Regions from separate parts of the Jeotgalibacillus sp. JSM ZJ347 genome, predicted to be linked through region 1. Evidence: riboswitches for the same ligand, from Rfam matches in the RefSeq annotation. Region 1 holds a riboswitch; each other region holds the start of a gene.
What was found. A riboswitch is a leader RNA that binds a small molecule or an ion and turns the genes downstream of it on or off. The one in region 1 is predicted to bind S-adenosylmethionine.

Region 1 (5,779 bases):
GTACCGTGCTGTCTGATTGAACAGCATCAGGTGTACCAAACAGTGAAACGATCGGGTAAAGCGTATAGACGCCAAGGTCCATCAGAGAACCATTTGCCAGATCAGGTTTAAAGGCATTTAAGATTTCACCGGCTTTAAATTTGTCATAGCGGGAGGAATATTGCCCATATTGAAAACGTACTTGTCTGATGGGTCCGATCTCAGGCAGCAGTTCTTTCACACGCTGGAAGTTCGGCATAGCTGAGGATTTCATCGCTTCCATCAGCAGGACCTGATGCGTGTTAGACGCTTCAATCATTTTTTCGGCCAGCGCTTTTGTTGCTGTCAGCGGCTTCTCACAAAGCACAGGAATCCCTTTTTCAAGACAGATTAATACCTGTTCATGGTGCACTGCATTTGGTGTGGCGAGGTACACTGCATCAATCTCTCCACTTTCACACATTTCATCAAGTGAAGTATATGTATAAGTCAGCTGATGCTTTTCTGCATATGATCGCGCCGTTTCTTCTTTTCGTGAACATACAGCCGTTATGCTCGCGTCATCTGCTGCATGTGCGGCCTCTATAAAAGTATCAGTAATCCAATTTGTTCCTACTACGCCAAATCTCATTTACAATCCATCCTTTACAATTCATTTGTTATCAGTGTACAGATAACGAATGAAATGCGCCAGTACGCAAAGAATGCGTCAAAATGTTCAAAATGGGGTATATGCATAAAGAAGTGCAGGATTCGTGAAACTATTCAGTAATCAATGCAGTATATAAAGGTATCAGTTCAAATGAAGTAAAGGGGCTTTTTTATATGGAGCAGTTTATCTCTAATGAACAATTTAATGTGATAAAATCTCAAATTATCGGTATGCAGAGACAGGCGAACGTGACCTCGGATGAAGGTGTGAAAACGGCAGTGAAAGAAGCAGCGGAGGCAAAAGTGCATGACTCATTTGAGCAGTTAACACCAGATCAGGAGCAGCTGATCTCAGGCGTTGCAGCGCTTGAAACAGAAGAGGAACGCACAAAATTCCTGATGGATCTGACGCCTTACAGAAAATCTTTCCCTGAGGTTACCCCGGCGGATTTACGCGGGCTTTTCCCAAAGGTGAAAAAGCTTCATATCCCTGATCTTGAATCGGTGGATTTCAGAGCGCTGACTTACCTGGGGTGGAAGGATATCGGGCAGAGTAAACAATATTTCGTTTATATGAAAAATGGTGAGTTAAAAGGTGTTCAGGGCAGATATGTCATCTCAGCAAGAAAAGGGATATGCAGTTTGTGTAACCGATATGGTGATGTGGCACTTACGAGCATCCAGAATAAACCGCGGGAGTCAGAAGGGCTGAAATCCTACGGGCAGTATATCTGTTATGACAGCAAAGAATGCAACCAGTCAATTCAGGACTCATCTCAGCTCGAAGCATTCCTTGGGCAGGTTTAATGCACGGTTAGATCTACAATAAGTCAAAAGGGTGATTCAAATGGACGTAAACGAGAACATACAACAATATCTCTCAATTTATGAACAACTCAGAAAAAAATACCGCTGGCGTGTAAGCAGTACATCGCTGATGATGCTGGCCGGGCAGCTTGTGACAGCAGAAAAACCGTTTGATTTGAACAAGCTGATTTCTCTAAATGAAAACATTAAACGGGAATCCAGTCAGTTTGCCTATATTCAGTCAGCAGACTTACGCCTGATGCTGACGGGTCTGCTGGTTTCAAATTTTGACAATCCAAAAAAGTCTTTTGAAGAGATGATGCTGGTCTATGAAAAACTGATCGATTCAGGTTTTTCTAGAAGTCCGCATGCTTACATTGCAGCATACGCGCTCTATGTCTCGCTTGAAACCGGTACAGAAGAAGAAATGGATGACCACGTAAAACGTGCAAAAAGCATGTACAGCGGTATGAAGAAACAGCATTTCTTTTTAACCTCACATGAAGATTACCCGCTATCTGTCCTGCTTGCGGAAGAAGAAGGAGAAGAGGAAGAGCTGCTTGATGATATGGCTTACTATTATGATCAGCTTCATATCGTTTTGGCAAAAGGAAACAACCGCCAGTTTTTATCTCAAATCCTTACATACGGGCGTCAGGATAATAGACAGCTGCTCGTACAAAATACGGTTACATGGCTGGACGATCTGAAGACAAATAAAATCAAACTGCGCGGCAATCATCTTCCGATTGTCGGGGTACTGGCGCTTGCGGGGACACCTTCGGCCCTTCTTCATGAAGTGAAAGCAACGTATGATCAGCTCATTCAAATTAAAAGCTTTAAGTGGCATAAGGACCTTTGTTTTATGACCGCTGTAAGGTTTGTCCTGCAAAAAAAAGTAGAAGAAAATAATGTACTTGATGTCGGACTTGCCTCAACCATTGAATCGATTCTGCAGGCACAGCAGGCGGCTGTTCTTGCGGCGGTTTCAGCAGGTGCAGCTGCATCGGCAAGCTCATCAAACAATTAATGACCGAGGTCAAGGGAAAGAGGAATGTGTCATGAGGTTCATTTGTCTGCAGCATGTCTGGTATGACAATGCGGGATACCTTGAAGAGTGGTCGAAAGCCTGGGGGAGCGAGCTCCATTATATCGATGCCAAAAAACCGGATGATTATCCTCTGATGAAAGATAATGATGTTCTGGTGATCCTTGGCGGACCGATGAGTGTGCAGGAACTCCCTGAAACAGACTGGATGCAAAGGGAAGTTGATTATATCGAAAAAGCAATGAATGAGAAGAGAAAAATCATGGGTATTTGTCTCGGTTCTCAATTGATTGCACATATTCTCGGCACGGAGGTATCCTCCCTGCCACAATATGAAATGGGCTGGGCGGAACTGAATTGGCATACTTCTTTCCTCGAAGATTTTGACGTTGATCAGCTTAGCATCCCGATGTTCCACTGGCACAGTGATATTTATGATCTGCCGAAAGGAACGAAGCCAATCGGGAAATCCGAGTTAACGCCGGTACAGGGATTCTATACTGATCATATACTGGCATTTCAATTTCATCCCGAGATGACAGTTGAAGGCATTCAGAATCTGATTGATCACGATGATCAGGAGATTGAGAAGCGTGATAAAACAGTGGACATGGAAGGACCGAGAGCTGATCCGGGGTATGTAGAACAAAGTCACAATCGCTTTCAGCCGATCATTGAAAAGTTTTTAAATGTACATGGCGAAAAAAAGATTGATTAAACACTGGACAAAGTTTTGAATTGTGTATACAATAATAATGAGATTCATTCTCAATTAAAAAATAAAACGTCGCACTTACTATATATGCCTGTAAACAGTCGTTTCGCACCGGCTTTTTATACTGAAGGCACCCAAGAAAGCGACGCCCCCTCCCTTAACCGCACGCTGCCTGACACCAGCGTGCGGTTTTATTTTTCAGCTTTATTAAAATGTTGAAGACCAATGTTGTATAACACAGCTGGTGAGTGTAGCGTAAGGGGGGCGACTCCAGCAGGAGAAGCGCGAGAGGTGAGAACTGCGGAAAGCGTACCCCGGGAGCTACAATCACAAGCCAAATTCAACAGAGACATTTTTTGTGAAAAATCTTGCACATTCTCATAATATGATGTAGTCTATACAACAACTATTATTTTCAGACAATTTAATAACTTATCTAGAGAGGTGGAGGGACTGGCCCTTTGAAACCTCAGCAACCGGCAGTGCACGGTGCTAATTCCAGCAGGCGATCAGCCTGAAGATAAGAGGAACGCTCACAAAGACCTTCTCTTATCAGAAGGTCTTTTCCTGTATATACAGAACGATTTGAAGGAGTTGCTTTATGATGACGTCAATTGAAACAATCCTTGCCCAGCTTGGGAACAGAAGTGAAGATGCAACCGGAACTGTCAATCCGCCAATCTATTTATCAACAGCCTACCGCCACGAAGGACTGGAACGATCCACGGGCTATGACTATACAAGAACAAAAAACCCGACAAGAACGATTCTGGAAGAAGGGATTGCGGTGCTTGAGGGAGCAGATCAGGGATTTGCCACAAGCTCTGGAATGGCAGCGGTCCAATTGGTACTCTCGCTATACAAACCGGGGGATGTGATTTTAGCCTCTCATGATTTGTACGGCGGCACATACCGTCTGTTTAATCATTACAGCGAGCATTATGGCATAGATTTTCTTTATGTTAATACAAACAACGCAGAAGCACTGCAGCAGGCCTGTACGAAGCGGGTAAAGGCAGTCTTTGTCGAGACGCCGACGAACCCGCTGATGAAAATAACGGACATTAGACAGGTCGCTGATTTCGCATATAACAAGGGTATCCATCTAATTGTTGATAATACGTTTTTAACGCCTTATCTGCAGCGGCCGATTGAGCTTGGCGCAGATATTGTCATTCACAGCGCAACAAAATATCTTGGCGGTCATAACGATGTGCTCGCAGGTCTTGTTGCAGCAAAAGGTGAACAGATTTGTGAAAAGCTTTTTGCACTCCATAACGGGGCAGGAGCGGTTCTTTCTCCAATGGATTCATGGTTATTAATCCGCGGCATGAAGACCCTTGCGCTCAGAATGGACCGTCATCAAACGAATGCGGCTTCAGTTGCAGCATTTCTTGAAACGCAGCCACAGGTTGCAGAGGTCATCTATCCCGGTATCGGGGGGATGGTTTCATTCAGGCTCGAACAGTCAGAGTGGATTGATCCATTTCTAAGATCGATCAATGTCATTTCATTTGCTGAAAGTCTTGGGGGCGTGGAAAGTTTTATCACCTATCCTGCCACTCAGACGCATGCTGATATTCCAGAAGCGGAACGTGAAGCAAAAGGTATCTGCAGCAGGTTATTACGTTTTTCTGTTGGTATCGAACAGCCGGAGGATTTAATCACTGATCTGAAACAGGCGCTTGAAGCAGCCGGAAGAGGAGGACATCACTTATGACACATCATTTTGATACGAAATTACTGCATCAACCGTCATATATTGATAAGCAGACAGGGGCTGTGAATGTACCCTTACACTATTCATCCACTTATCATCAGCAGTCAATTGATGAGTTCGGTCCTTACGATTATAGCCGTTCAGGGAACCCGACGCGTGAAGCACTTGAAGAAACCATTGCGGACCTTGAAAATGGTCACTCAGGCTTTGCTTTCGCATCAGGAATGGCTGCGATTTCTTCAGCCTTCATGCTGCTGTCAGCAGGAGATCACGTACTTGTTTCAAAGGATGTATACGGCGGGACGTACCGGATGATTACAGAGGTGCTCACGCGCTTTAATATTGATCATTCATTTATCGATATGACAGACCTTAATGAAACGGCGCGTAATGTCCAGCCGAATACAAAAGTGATCTACGTGGAGACGCCATCCAACCCAACGCTCAATATTACTGATATTGAAGGCGTGGCAAAAGTGGCAAAAGCACACGGCTGTCTGACATTTGTGGATAATACGTTCATGACTCCGCTTTATCAAAAGCCGCTTGATCTCGGAGCAGATGTCGTACTGCACAGTGCAACCAAGTTTCTCTCCGGCCACAGCGATGTTGTTGCAGGTCTTGCCGCTGTAAAAGATGAAGAGATTGCTGCACAGCTGAAGTTTATCCAGAATTCATTCGGCTCTATTCTTGGTGTACAGGACAGCTGGTTACTATTGCGCGGCTTAAAAACGCTCAGCGTCAGACTGAAGCAGTCATCTGATTCTGCAAGAAAGATTGCACAATTTCTTCATCACCACCCGTTGATTGACGAAGTGTATTACCCTGGATTTTCATTTCATGCAGGCTACCACATTCA
Region 2 (5,779 bases), on a different contig from region 1:
CCTCATCTTCGAGTGCTGAACCAAGTGCACCAATAATAGTGGCGATACTTGTTGCGGTCCAGGCAATATAAAAATAGTTCACATATCCAACATCCGGTGATACCTCAGACTGCAGCAGACCCATCGGTATAAATAAAACGACTGCAAATGAAAACAGGATAAACAGTAACATATAATATAATAATACTGAGGTCAAAAGGGTCAGGAATGTTGTTGCATTATAAAGCTTTCTAAGATGTGGTGCTGTTTGGGTTACCTGCTTCTTTTCCCATAACTGATGGGCTGAAATGATCCAGAAAACCATTGCAAGTATTGAAATATTGGATAGCAAAAACATTCTCCAAATACTATATTCATGACTCAGCATCCAAAGTGTGGGAAACACCAGTGCATAAGCACCGGTTGTAAAAGCAAGCATGATGACTTTTTTAAAGGACGAAAACATAACCCACGGTTTATTCGCACGCACCATACCGGTTAACAGGCGCAATGCGCTGCCTGCATAGGAATTGACTTTGAATCTTACATCAATATTTTCCGTATCCTCAGGGGTTTCTCTTTGGATTGGTGAAATTTTATCAAATCCTTTTTTACCAACCAGCCTTTTGGGATTTCTGGTTTTTAAATCTTTATTCTCTGTTTTATCTTTTTGCTCAAGTCTTTTTTCTGCTTTTTCCCGTCCCTCTTCAGAAGTCGTGTAGAACATTTCATTCACCAGCTGGAGAATTGAGTCCCTGACTCTGCGTGAGAGGGAAACCGCTCCAAGCCCCGGCAGGCTGATCAATGCAATGTTTTCTTCTTCATAGGCTTCAGCAATGATTGCTTTTTTTCCAAAAAGTAAAGGAAGGTCTGTAAGGGCAACTGTAAAATCCCACTCATTTTCTTTTCTTTTGGACAGAATCGCTTTCATCACTTCATCTGATTGGTCAGTGCCACCGGTTAGAGAATCAATTGAACAATCAATTTTCCAATCCCGGTTATCATCCACATAATAATCCAGCAGTTCAGGAAGTTCAGCCTTCAGCGAATCAATTAATTCTTTCGGATATCCCGGCGCTGCGATTAAACCCAGTGTATAATTCGATCCGCTCATATTTTCACCCCATCATTTCTTTATCGTTCTTACTCTTTTAACCTAAATTAATCATGTTAAAAACTTTCATTTTGAAAAAATCGACTATATATTAAAAAAAGATGATTAAAACATATTGACCTTCACGTAACGTAAAGCCTTATGCTGTATTTGTCAGGAGGGGTGTAAATGGAATATACAGTTCAGCAGCTGGCAAAGCTGTCCGGTGTAAGCGGCCGCACACTGAGGTATTATGATGAGATTGATCTGTTGAAGCCCGCGAGAATCAGTTCATCAGGATACCGTATCTACAGTCAGAAGGAAGTGGACCTGCTGCAGCAGATTCTCTTTTACCGGGAACTTGACGTAAGTCTGGAGGAAATCACCAGGATCATTCATCACCCGGACTTTGATCTGGTCCAAGCTTTGGAGCAGCATATTCAGAAACTGCGGGAAAAACATGCCCGTCTTGAACAAATTATTTCAAACGTTCAGAAAACGATTGAAAGCAAAGAAGGAGGCACTCCAATGTCAGATCAGGAGAAGTTTGAAGGCTTTAAGAAAAAACTGATTGATGAAAACGAAGAGAAGTATGGGAAAGAAGTACGTGAACAATATGGGGATCAGATCGTTAATGACAGCAATGCAAAAATGATGGGACTGTCAGAAGATGATTTCAAGCAGATGAATGATGTGGAAAAAGCTCTTCTTGCAGCACTTGAAAACGCCTATAAAACAGGCGACCCGGCTTCAGCTGAGGCACAAAAAGCAGCTGAATTGCATAAAGAATGGTTGAGCTTTACTTGGCCAAAGTACTCCAAAGAGGCACATGCAGGACTTGGTGACATGTATGTGAGTGATGAGAGTTTTACTGCCTATTATGACAAGCATTTTGAAGGTGCAACTGTATTTTTGCGGGATGCGATTCATGTGTTCACAGCAAAATAAAGTTAGTCAAAAGTCATTTGCGGATCTGAAAAAGTTCCTGCAAATGACTTTTTCTTTTTTGTTGACCATGTTGTGCGCCCCATCATTTAAAATGAGTATAAGGGGCTGATGCATATGTACAAAGTCAGTGAATTTGCTGAGGTTACAGGTTTAAGTAAAGAAACGCTCCGCTATTATGCAGAGGTGGGCCTGCTTGAGCCTGCTTATATTGATCCTGAAAATCGTTACCGCTACTATGATGACGGAAGCTATTTTTTAGCCATTCTTTTAATAAAGCTGAGACATTTCGGTTTCACGATCCAGGAGATGTCTGAAGTGATGAGAGATGAATCATTCGAAAATCTGGAAGCATTACTTCAGCAAAAGCGGAGAAAAATAGTAAATGAAATAGAAAACATGAGAAGCAAAATCGAAGAAATTGACCAGTTTATCGAATCAGGAAAGGGTGAGTGAGTGTGATCACATGGAAAGAAGATGTACTGATTGACGCAAATATTGAAGAGGTATGGGAATTATTCAGGGATAAGAATATCAAAAGAATTATGCCAAAAGTGATTTCACATGAGTTGCTGGAAGGGGAGGAAACTGTTTCAGGAGCGAAGCATCAACAAACCTATAGTGAGGGAAAACGTGTTGAAACTTATGTAGTTCATACATTGGTCTATAAAGATGAACCAAATGAGAAATATAAACAACTTAACTTTATCCTGGCAAAGGCTTTTAATACAACCTTCTCCTTCAATCTAATTAAAGAAAATGATCAGCAGACCCGACTCATTTATGAAGGGGAGAATAAAGGAGCAAACTTTGTCGGGAAAGCCATGCTGAAGCTTGCTGGCGGGAAACAGGATAATAAAGTGGTCCTCGAATTTCTTGAAAGAGTGAAAAAAGAAGCTGAAGACACCTGAACAATGATTGAATATTCTCAATTTAAATGATTGTATTGACTTATCCGAGTGAATCACTTATATTTCAACAATCAATAAAAACTTCATAACCATCTTCTTATGATGAGAGGCGGAGGGACTGGCCCTTTGAAGCCTCGGCAGCGGACTCGGAGTTTGAGTACTGTGCCAATTCCAGCAGGCATTTGCCTGAGAAATAAGAAAAGTTGTTTGCTTATATAAGCCTCTTCTTTTTCTTATTGGAGAGGTTTTTTTTGTGTCCTGAAAAAACTTCTTCAAGCGTTTAGTTCCACCCGAAATGGGTACATTTTTGAAGGTCAGGGCAAGATTAAATTTCAGGAGGCTATGACAGATGAATCAGGAGAATATTCAAAGTAATCCGCTGGCACTTGTTCCATTCGGCGTATTCATTTTACTTTTTATCGGGTCAGGTATTTTAACAGGCGACTTTTATTTCATGCCTGTATTAGTGGCATTGTTCACAGCGATTTTAGTGGCAATGCTGATGAATAGAAAAACAGATTTTCAGACGAAGACCATGCAGCTCGCGAAAGGTGGCGGGCATCCGAACATTATCTTAATGGTTGTCATTTTCCTTTTAGCCGGCGCATTTGCTTCTGTTGCTGAAGGAGCCGGTGCTGTAGATTCAACCGTTAATCTTGGATTGTCACTGCTGCCCCAGAATCTGCTCATCGTTGGTCTTTTCGTGATCGCATGCTTTATATCGATCTCAATGGGAACGTCAGTCGGAACAATCGTAGCGCTGGCACCAATTGGTCTTGGGCTGTCAGAGCAGACAGATATCGGTGTGGCACTCGCGATGGGTGCAATCGTCAGTGGTGCAATGTTTGGTGATAACTTGTCAATCATCTCTGATACAACGATTGCAGCGGTTCGTACTCAAGGGACAAAAATGAAGGATAAATTCAAGGCGAATATCTTTATTGTATTACCGGCAGCGATTATTACAGCCATTATTTTTGGCGTGCTGACGACGGGTAACAGTGCTTCTATTGATGGGGATAACCCATATCATTTAGTGCAGGTACTGCCTTATCTTGGCGTGTTGATTTTTGCAGTAGCTGGTGCAAATGTGATTTTGGTATTGCTTGGCGGAATCATTTTTGCAGGCATTGTTGGACTGGTACTTGGACAATACAGCTTTATGGACTTAATCGGGCTGATTGGTGATGGATTTACAAATATGCAGGAGCTTGCGATGATCGCGATTCTGCTCGGCGGACTTGTAGAGCTGATCCGGTTAAATGGCGGAATTGAATTCCTGCTTCAGGCAGTGACGAACCGTGTGAAAACGAAAAAAGGTGGAGAAGCCGGTATTGCCGGGCTTGTTGGTACAGTGAACCTTGCGACGGCTAACAACACGATTTCGATTATCACTGCAGGACCACTTGCGAAGCAGATCGCTGATGAATACGGTATTGATAAGCGGAGATCAGCGAGTTTGCTTGATATCTTCTCAAGTTCAGTACAGGGCGTGATCCCTTACGGCGCACAGCTTCTTGCAGTTGCGGGAGTCGCGGGAATCTCACCGGCTGAAATTGTACCGTATTGTATTTACCCGATTCTGATTGCATTATCAGGTGCCATTGCGATCGCGATACAGTATCCGAGGTTTAAAGAGAAGCGTGTATAAATTTTGAAGATAGAAAAGCCGCAGCAGTTCATCCTGCTGCGGCTTTTGGTATTATAAAGCTTCTTTAATCTTTGTTTCCATATCCAGCGGTTCTGATGTTGATTCAAAGCGTTCAATGACCTGTCCATCCCGGTCAATTAAAAATTTCGTGAAGTTCCATTTAATAGAGTTTCCGTCCATATAGTGGGGAAATCGTTCATTAATAATAGAAACCAGCAGCTTAGAAGTAGGATGAGTCATATCAAAGCCCTGAAAAGACTTCTGTTCTGAAAGGTAGTTGAAAAGCGGAGACGCGTCCTGGTCTCTTACATTGATCTTTTGGAAAATAGGAAAATTCACACCATAGTTCATTGCGCAAAACTCTGTAATTTCTCCATCCCCTAGAGGCTCCTGTTCAGCAAACTGATTAGAAGGAAAACCTAATATCTGCAGCCCCTGATCTTCATAGCGTTCCTGCAGTTTTTGCAGATCTTCTAATTGAGGTGTGAAGCCGCATTTCGTTGCGGTATTAACAATTAACAATAGCTTTCCTTTATAAGTATCAAGACTTTTAGTGAATCCACTGGATGTTTTTACTTTGAAATCATAGACGGTCATAAGTTGATATCTCCTTAGTGAAGAATTCATATTTTTATATGAACTTCGTTAGTTATTTAATCTTTTATACCTATAACCTTTGTTTGGTATCGATAAACCAAAGTGCCTATATTTTTTATCCGGAGTACATCTCCAGTTTGATTGCAAAGGCATATATCTCTCAGAGCATCATAAAATAAGAAATAAATTTCATATTGAAAGGGGTCATATGCTTTTAAAAAAGAGCATGGCAATCATTTTAGGAAGTCTCATGCTGGCTTTAGGGATTAATGGCTTCTTAGTCCCGCACCATTTGCTTGACGGAGGAATGATTGGTCTTGCGCTGATTGCTCATTATTATTTCGGCATACAGGCGGGGCTGGCAATGATTTTTTTCAGTGTTCCACTTTTTGTTTATTCATGGTTCACGAAAAGAGCTTACTTTTATAGTAGTCTCCATGGTTTATTCGTTTCGTCACTGTTCATTGACTGGCTGTCGCCGCTAAGACAGGTGTTTCAAATGCCGGTTGTTCCAAGTGTCATAGCAGGCGGCTTGTTCATTGGTCTTGGGATTGGTCTAATGCTGCGTTTTGAGACGAGTACTGGGGGCACAGATCTTCTGGC
Region 3 (5,779 bases), on a different contig from region 1:
ATTCTCAATTTATTCTCATTCTAATCTTATAACAAATTAAAACTAGAATCAAATGACGCTGACCCTTGCCGTTACAATTAAAAAAGTCAGTGTAAGATACACTGACTTTTTTCACTTCTCTACTATTATAAATGATTGATGACTTTACCTTCAAGTTCCTGGACTAAGTCTTGTGACTTTTTGTACTCTTCTTCACGTTTCATTTCCACATTCATACGCACATCGTGGTCTCTCATATACGTTTCGTAACCAACTCCGTGCGAACTTAGCATCTGCTTTTCCATGTCAGTTGTAAAATCAACTTTAATCGGATGGATAATGAATCATTCCTTTTCAATTTTTTGTCCGTGACTTGGTTTCCATATTATTTCTAAAAATGTTTTCTAGTGGGTAATTACCCGCTAGAAAACTTATTAAACACCCTAGCATAATTTTTTGACTATTACAAATATTTATCAGGTATATGTAAGGGTTTTCATTGCGTGTGTATCAACGGATGAAGAATATTTGAAATTTTTTATTCGGATGGTTTTCAACGGGGCGGATTTTGGTGTGGGATTGCTACAAGTTTGTGGTTGATCGCGATAACTTCGGACCGGATCACAACAACTTCCCGGGTGTATCACTACAACTGAAGCGGAGTTTCGTGCATCTCCGGGGAAAACTGCTATAACTATCCTCCCACCATACGTCAAAACGTAAAAAATGCCCAGGCATAGCCTGGACAGCGACAAATACATTATTCTGCGTCAACCGGTACGACAGCGCCGCCCCATTCTTCAAGAATGAAGTCCTGAATTTCTTCAGAAGTTAAAACTTCTACAAGCTTCTGAACTGCTTCATTATCTTCTTCACCGCTGTTCACTGCAATTACGTTAACATATGGTGAATCTGAATTTTCAAGTGCGATTGAATCTTCAAGCGGGTTAATCCCAGCGTCAATTGCGTAGTTTGAATTGATCAGTACAGCGTCACCTTCTCCATTTTCATAAAGCTGGACAAGCAGTGCTGCTTCGTAATCTGCTTCAAACTGAAGGTTTTTAGGGTTTTCTACAACATCTGATACTTCCGCTTTAGTTTTGTCCACTTCAGGGTCAAGTGTGATAAGCCCCTGCGCTTCAAGCATTGTCAGGATACGACCGTGGTCAGCGACTGAATTACTCATCAAAATTTCAGCGCCTTCAGGAAGGTCATCAAGTGATTCGTGCTCCTGAGAGTAGATACCAATCGGCTCAATGTGAATTCCGCCAGCGTTTGCGAAATCATAGCCGTGCTCTGCGATTTGTGATTCAAGGTAAGGAATGTGCTGGAAGTAGTTTGCATCAATCTCACCTGATTCAAGGTCCTGGTTCGGCAGTATATAGTCCTGATACGTTTCAATTTGAAGGTCTACGCCTTCTTCTTCAAGAAGCGGCTGTGCCTGCTCAAGGATTTCTGCGTGAGGTACATTAGAAGCGCCGACTCTCAGTTCAACCGGCTCGCCCTCTTCACCAGTGCCGATACCTTCTGCATTATCTGAACCGCAAGCGGCTAAAGCGAAAATACTTGTTACTGCGAATGTTCCTGCTACGAATTTTTTCATGTGTCATTCTCTCCCTTAAATGTGTTTTTTATAATAAGCTAAATTAGCGTTTATCCAGTTTGTTGGTGAAGAAGTCTCCAAAGAATTGAATGATGAAGACGATTGCTAGGATAATGATGGTTGCTGCGAGTGTGACATCGTCTCTGCTTCGCTGGAAACCATCAAGAAATGCCAGGTTACCAAGTCCGCCCGCTCCGATAACACCAGCCATTGCTGTATAACCGACAAGCGCGATCGCTGTAACCGTGATTCCTGAGATCAGCGCTGGCATTGATTCCGGCAGTAATACTTTAAATATAATCGTGCTTACCTTTGCACCCATTGATCTTGCTGCTTCAATAACCCCTTTATCAATTTCACGCAGTGCGATTTCAACCATTCGTGCATAGAATGGAGCTGCACCGATAATCAGTGCAGGCAGTGCTGCATCCGCTCCCCTGATTGTTCCGAGGAGAAAGCGTGTAAACGGGATCAGCAGTACAATTAAAATGATAAATGGAATTGACCTGAATATATTAACGAGTGCTGTTGTAATGGTGTAGGCGATTTTGTTCTCCCACAGGTTTCCTTTAGAAGTGAGAAACAATAGCAATCCGAGTGCGAGTCCCAACACAAATGTGATCACAACTGACAGCACAGTCATATAAATTGTTTCATATGTCGCTTCCCACATGACCGGCCACTCAACGTTCGGAAAAATCTGCTCAATCATGCGTGATCACCTCCACTCCAACACTTGCCGCTTCTAAAAATTCAATCGCACGCTCAAGCTCGTCCTGCTTACCGTGTAAATGAATAAACAGTGAACCGTATGCGCCATTTTGCGTCTGAGAAATTTTCCCCTGCAGAATATTCACCTGCAGATCAAATGAACGGATCAGGTTTGTAACGACCGGCTGCTCTGCTGATTCTCCAACGAATGACAGCTTAACCACTTTACCATCCTGATATTCTTCAAGAAGATGTTCAATCGTTTCTTTTGTTTCTTCAGGCTCTGTTACCTGCTGAACAAAGCGTTTCGTAATCTTTTCTTTCGGCTGCTTAAATACTTCAAGCACATCTCCGAGTTCAACAACTTTTCCGCCTTCCATGACTGCCACACGGTGACAGATCTTTCTGATCACATGCATTTCATGTGTGATCAGGACAATTGTCAGCCCGAGACGTTTGTTAATATCAACGAGCAGTTCAAGAATCGCATCTGTTGTCTGAGGATCAAGCGCTGAAGTTGCTTCGTCACACAGCAGCACTTCAGGGTCATTCGCAAGCGCTCTTGCAATCCCGACTCTCTGCTTCTGACCGCCACTCAGCTGGGACGGATATGCATCTCCACGTCCCTCCAGACCAACCAGCTCAATCAGTTCATTGACTCTCTTTTGCCTCTCCTGCTTTGGTACGCCAGCAATTTCAAGAGGAAAAGCAATATTTTCACTGACAGTGCGTGACCAGAGTAGATTAAAATGCTGGAAGATCATACTGATTTTCTGTCTTGCTTTTCTTAAATCGCCTCCTTTGATAGAGGAAATCAGCTTGCCGTTTATATCCACTTTACCTTCTGACGGCTGTTCAAGACCGTTCAACATGCGAATCAATGTACTTTTACCGGCACCGCTGTAGCCAATAACCCCAAATATTTCGCCTTCCTGGATTTCCAGATTGACTTTATCTACTGCAGTCAGCGAACCGCTTCTTGTTTTAAATACTTTTTTTACATCTGAGATGGTTATCATACCATCACCTACTTTCGTCAATTAACTTATTATCCCGTTAAAGTGGGACATTAAAATGATTCCATAAATTGCCCACTCATCTACAAAAACGAAAACGCCTCTCTGCGTGATGAGCAGAAAGGCGTCCAAAATTAAAACGGCTTTCTCTCATCTGCCAGGTTTTCACCTGTGTGACTTGGCACCTTTCCAGTAAACTGTCGGTTGCCGGGCTTCATAGGGCACTTCCCTCCGCCGCTCTTGATAAGAGTTTCGCGTATTTAGTTAAGATTCATTAAGAGTACGAGACAAATCGTATCATGACCCTAAAATTAATGTCAACGATTTTTTTCAAAAATTGCACATTTACTTTTCGACCGGCTGCCTGGAAAGTTCTTCGAAAGCTTCAAAAATCGTTGGAACCGATTCGAATTTATAGATTTTCTGCACCATTTCGCCGTTTTTAAATAACAGTAGACACGGTACGCTCTCGATCTGATAGCGTTCTGCAAGCGGCTCGACGTAATTTAGATCCGCTTTACCGATTTCAGTGTCTTTAATTGCTGCTGCTGTAACTTCAAGCATTTTACCTGCAAGCTTACATGTCCCGCACATTGGTGTATACAAATACATCGCTGCTTGCTGTTGCTGCTGTAATCGCTGATCCAGATCCTCAATTGTCCATTCTTTTATCATTAAAGATTCATCCTTTTTTCTAAAAACTCAGTGTAAATATCAATGTTCGCACCCGCTAAAATAACTGCCAGGTGCTGCTCAGGCGCAGTTGCAACCTCACGATAGGCTCTGTCGATATACAGATGATCGGCTTCGGGCATCTCTCTTTTAAACTGTTTTCGCAGTTTTTCGCCTGCATCATCCGCATCCACAAGCACATAGACATCTTTTTCATACAATTCATCAATCAGTTCATCCATTTTTGAAAGGCTGATTGTGCCGTTTGTACAAATGATATCTACCGGTTCTCTAATAATCGGCTGTACCTTGCGTTTATCAGATTTGCCTTCAACAATAATAACCTTTTTGCACTCCATTTCCCATCACACCCTCACCTAAGGATCGCACGGCTTTCTTACATGGTATGCTGCTGCTTTAATTGTCGCCTGTACAGTGAAGAAATGCAAGTAAATGAGATGGGGAAGTTCCTTTTGCAGTAGTACTTTACCTTAGAAGGTGTGGTTTGCCAATTATCATTCAGGAGTTTTTAAAGAAATATTTATACTTGCACTGCAGGTGATTGGATCGTAAGGGGGCGACTCCTGTGGCATGAAGGGACAGGTGAGGCATACGGCGAAGCCTGCTGGCTCACCGCCCGGCCACGCAAAGCGTCTCCCTGAAGCGGAAATCACCTGCCACTTTTTGATAGCAAAATACCGCTCACCAAACCAGGTGAACGGCATGTTAATCAGTCTTCGTCTGTCATTTTGTCATATGCTTCAGCATCCATCAGTTCGTCAACTTCTGATTCGTCAGAAAGTTCTACTACGACCATCCATGCTTTTTCATATGGAGATTCGTTAACGTATTCAGGGCTGTCTTCAAGGTCTTCGTTTACCTCAACGACTTTACCGCTGACTGGTGCGTAAAGTTCTGAAACTGTTTTCACAGATTCAACACTGCCAAATGGCTCGTCTGCCTGCAGCTCGTCGCCAACTTCCGGCAGTTCAACGAATACGATATCGCCAAGTTCTGATTGTGCAAATTCAGTAATACCGATTCGTGCTTTACCGTCTTCAACTTTTACCCATTCGTGTTCTTCTGAATAACGTAATTCTTTTGGTGAACTCATGTATTTTCCCTCCGCATATGAATGATTTCTATACTACTTCATATTGGCATAACAGGTGCCTGAAAACAAGAATTGTTTCTGATTTAGCCCTGCCATTTTTCCTCAAATTCAGGTTCTTTAAATCCAACAGTGACTTGTGTGCCATCAGTTGTCAGCGGACGCTTGATCAGCTTGCCATCTGAAGCCAGTAATTCAAGCTTTTCATCATCTGACATGTCAGCCAGTTTGTCTTTCAGGCCAAGCTCCCGGTACTTTACGCCGCTTGTATTAAAGAACTTCTTCAGTTCCATACCACTTTTTTTATGTAGCTCAGAAAGTTCCTCTTTTGAAGGTGGTGAATCAATTAAGTGAATTTCTTCGTATGACACCTCGTTTTGATCCAGCCATTTTTTTGCTTTGCGGCACGTACCGCATTTTGGGTACGTATAAAAAGTAATCGCCATGTTAACTCCTCCTTTTAATAACAGCGGTCTTCCACTGTAATGATCAGATGCTTTAACGTCTCAAGCGCACCCTCAAGTGCAAGGGAATAATTGCGCTGTGTGCCATGCTGTTCCATTTTTAAAATACCCTGTTCACGCAGAATTTTCAAATGATGAGAAACAGCAGGACGGGATAGTGGAAGCCTTTCCGTTAGTTCATTCACTGTCATTGAATCGGCATCTGACAGCATTAAGACAATAT

Region 2: another riboswitch for S-adenosylmethionine. It lies ahead of ACH6CZ_RS15715 (Na+/H+ antiporter NhaC family protein); the one in region 1 lies ahead of ACH6CZ_RS12995 (methionine biosynthesis PLP-dependent protein).
Region 3: another riboswitch for S-adenosylmethionine. It lies ahead of ACH6CZ_RS10455 (methionine ABC transporter ATP-binding protein); the one in region 1 lies ahead of ACH6CZ_RS12995 (methionine biosynthesis PLP-dependent protein).

What each region holds. Positions count from the first base shown of each region.
Region 1 covers NZ_JBISEN010000004.1:82,408-88,186, forward strand. Annotated here, with positions in the region: gene ACH6CZ_RS12975 (Gfo/Idh/MocA family protein) at 1-610, opposite strand, end outside; gene ACH6CZ_RS12980 (FusB/FusC family EF-G-binding protein) at 805-1,437, shown strand; gene ACH6CZ_RS12985 (DUF4003 family protein) at 1,478-2,467, shown strand; gene ACH6CZ_RS12990 (type 1 glutamine amidotransferase) at 2,499-3,203, shown strand; SAM riboswitch class I at 3,630-3,727, shown strand; gene ACH6CZ_RS12995 (methionine biosynthesis PLP-dependent protein) at 3,805-4,920, shown strand; gene metC (cystathionine beta-lyase) at 4,917-5,779, shown strand, end outside.
Region 2 covers NZ_JBISEN010000009.1:46,476-52,254, reverse strand. Annotated here, with positions in the region: gene ACH6CZ_RS15735 (hypothetical protein) at 1-1,093, opposite strand, end outside; gene ACH6CZ_RS15730 (MerR family transcriptional regulator) at 1,262-2,020, shown strand; gene ACH6CZ_RS15725 (MerR family transcriptional regulator) at 2,135-2,473, shown strand; gene ACH6CZ_RS15720 (SRPBCC family protein) at 2,476-2,928, shown strand; SAM riboswitch class I at 3,023-3,128, shown strand; gene ACH6CZ_RS15715 (Na+/H+ antiporter NhaC family protein) at 3,278-4,579, shown strand; gene ACH6CZ_RS15710 (glutathione peroxidase) at 4,631-5,176, opposite strand; gene ACH6CZ_RS15705 (YitT family protein) at 5,385-5,779, shown strand, end outside.
Region 3 covers NZ_JBISEN010000002.1:993,347-999,125, reverse strand. Annotated here, with positions in the region: gene ACH6CZ_RS10470 (YuzK family famiily protein) at 126-272, opposite strand; gene ACH6CZ_RS10465 (MetQ/NlpA family ABC transporter substrate-binding protein) at 740-1,582, opposite strand; gene ACH6CZ_RS10460 (methionine ABC transporter permease) at 1,626-2,294, opposite strand; gene ACH6CZ_RS10455 (methionine ABC transporter ATP-binding protein) at 2,287-3,312, opposite strand; SAM riboswitch class I at 3,457-3,559, opposite strand; gene ACH6CZ_RS10450 (thioredoxin family protein) at 3,655-3,984, opposite strand; gene ACH6CZ_RS10445 (toprim domain-containing protein) at 3,984-4,340, opposite strand; gene gcvH (glycine cleavage system protein GcvH) at 4,712-5,095, opposite strand; gene ACH6CZ_RS10435 (arsenate reductase family protein) at 5,179-5,538, opposite strand; gene ACH6CZ_RS10430 (ArsR/SmtB family transcription factor) at 5,553-5,779, opposite strand, start outside.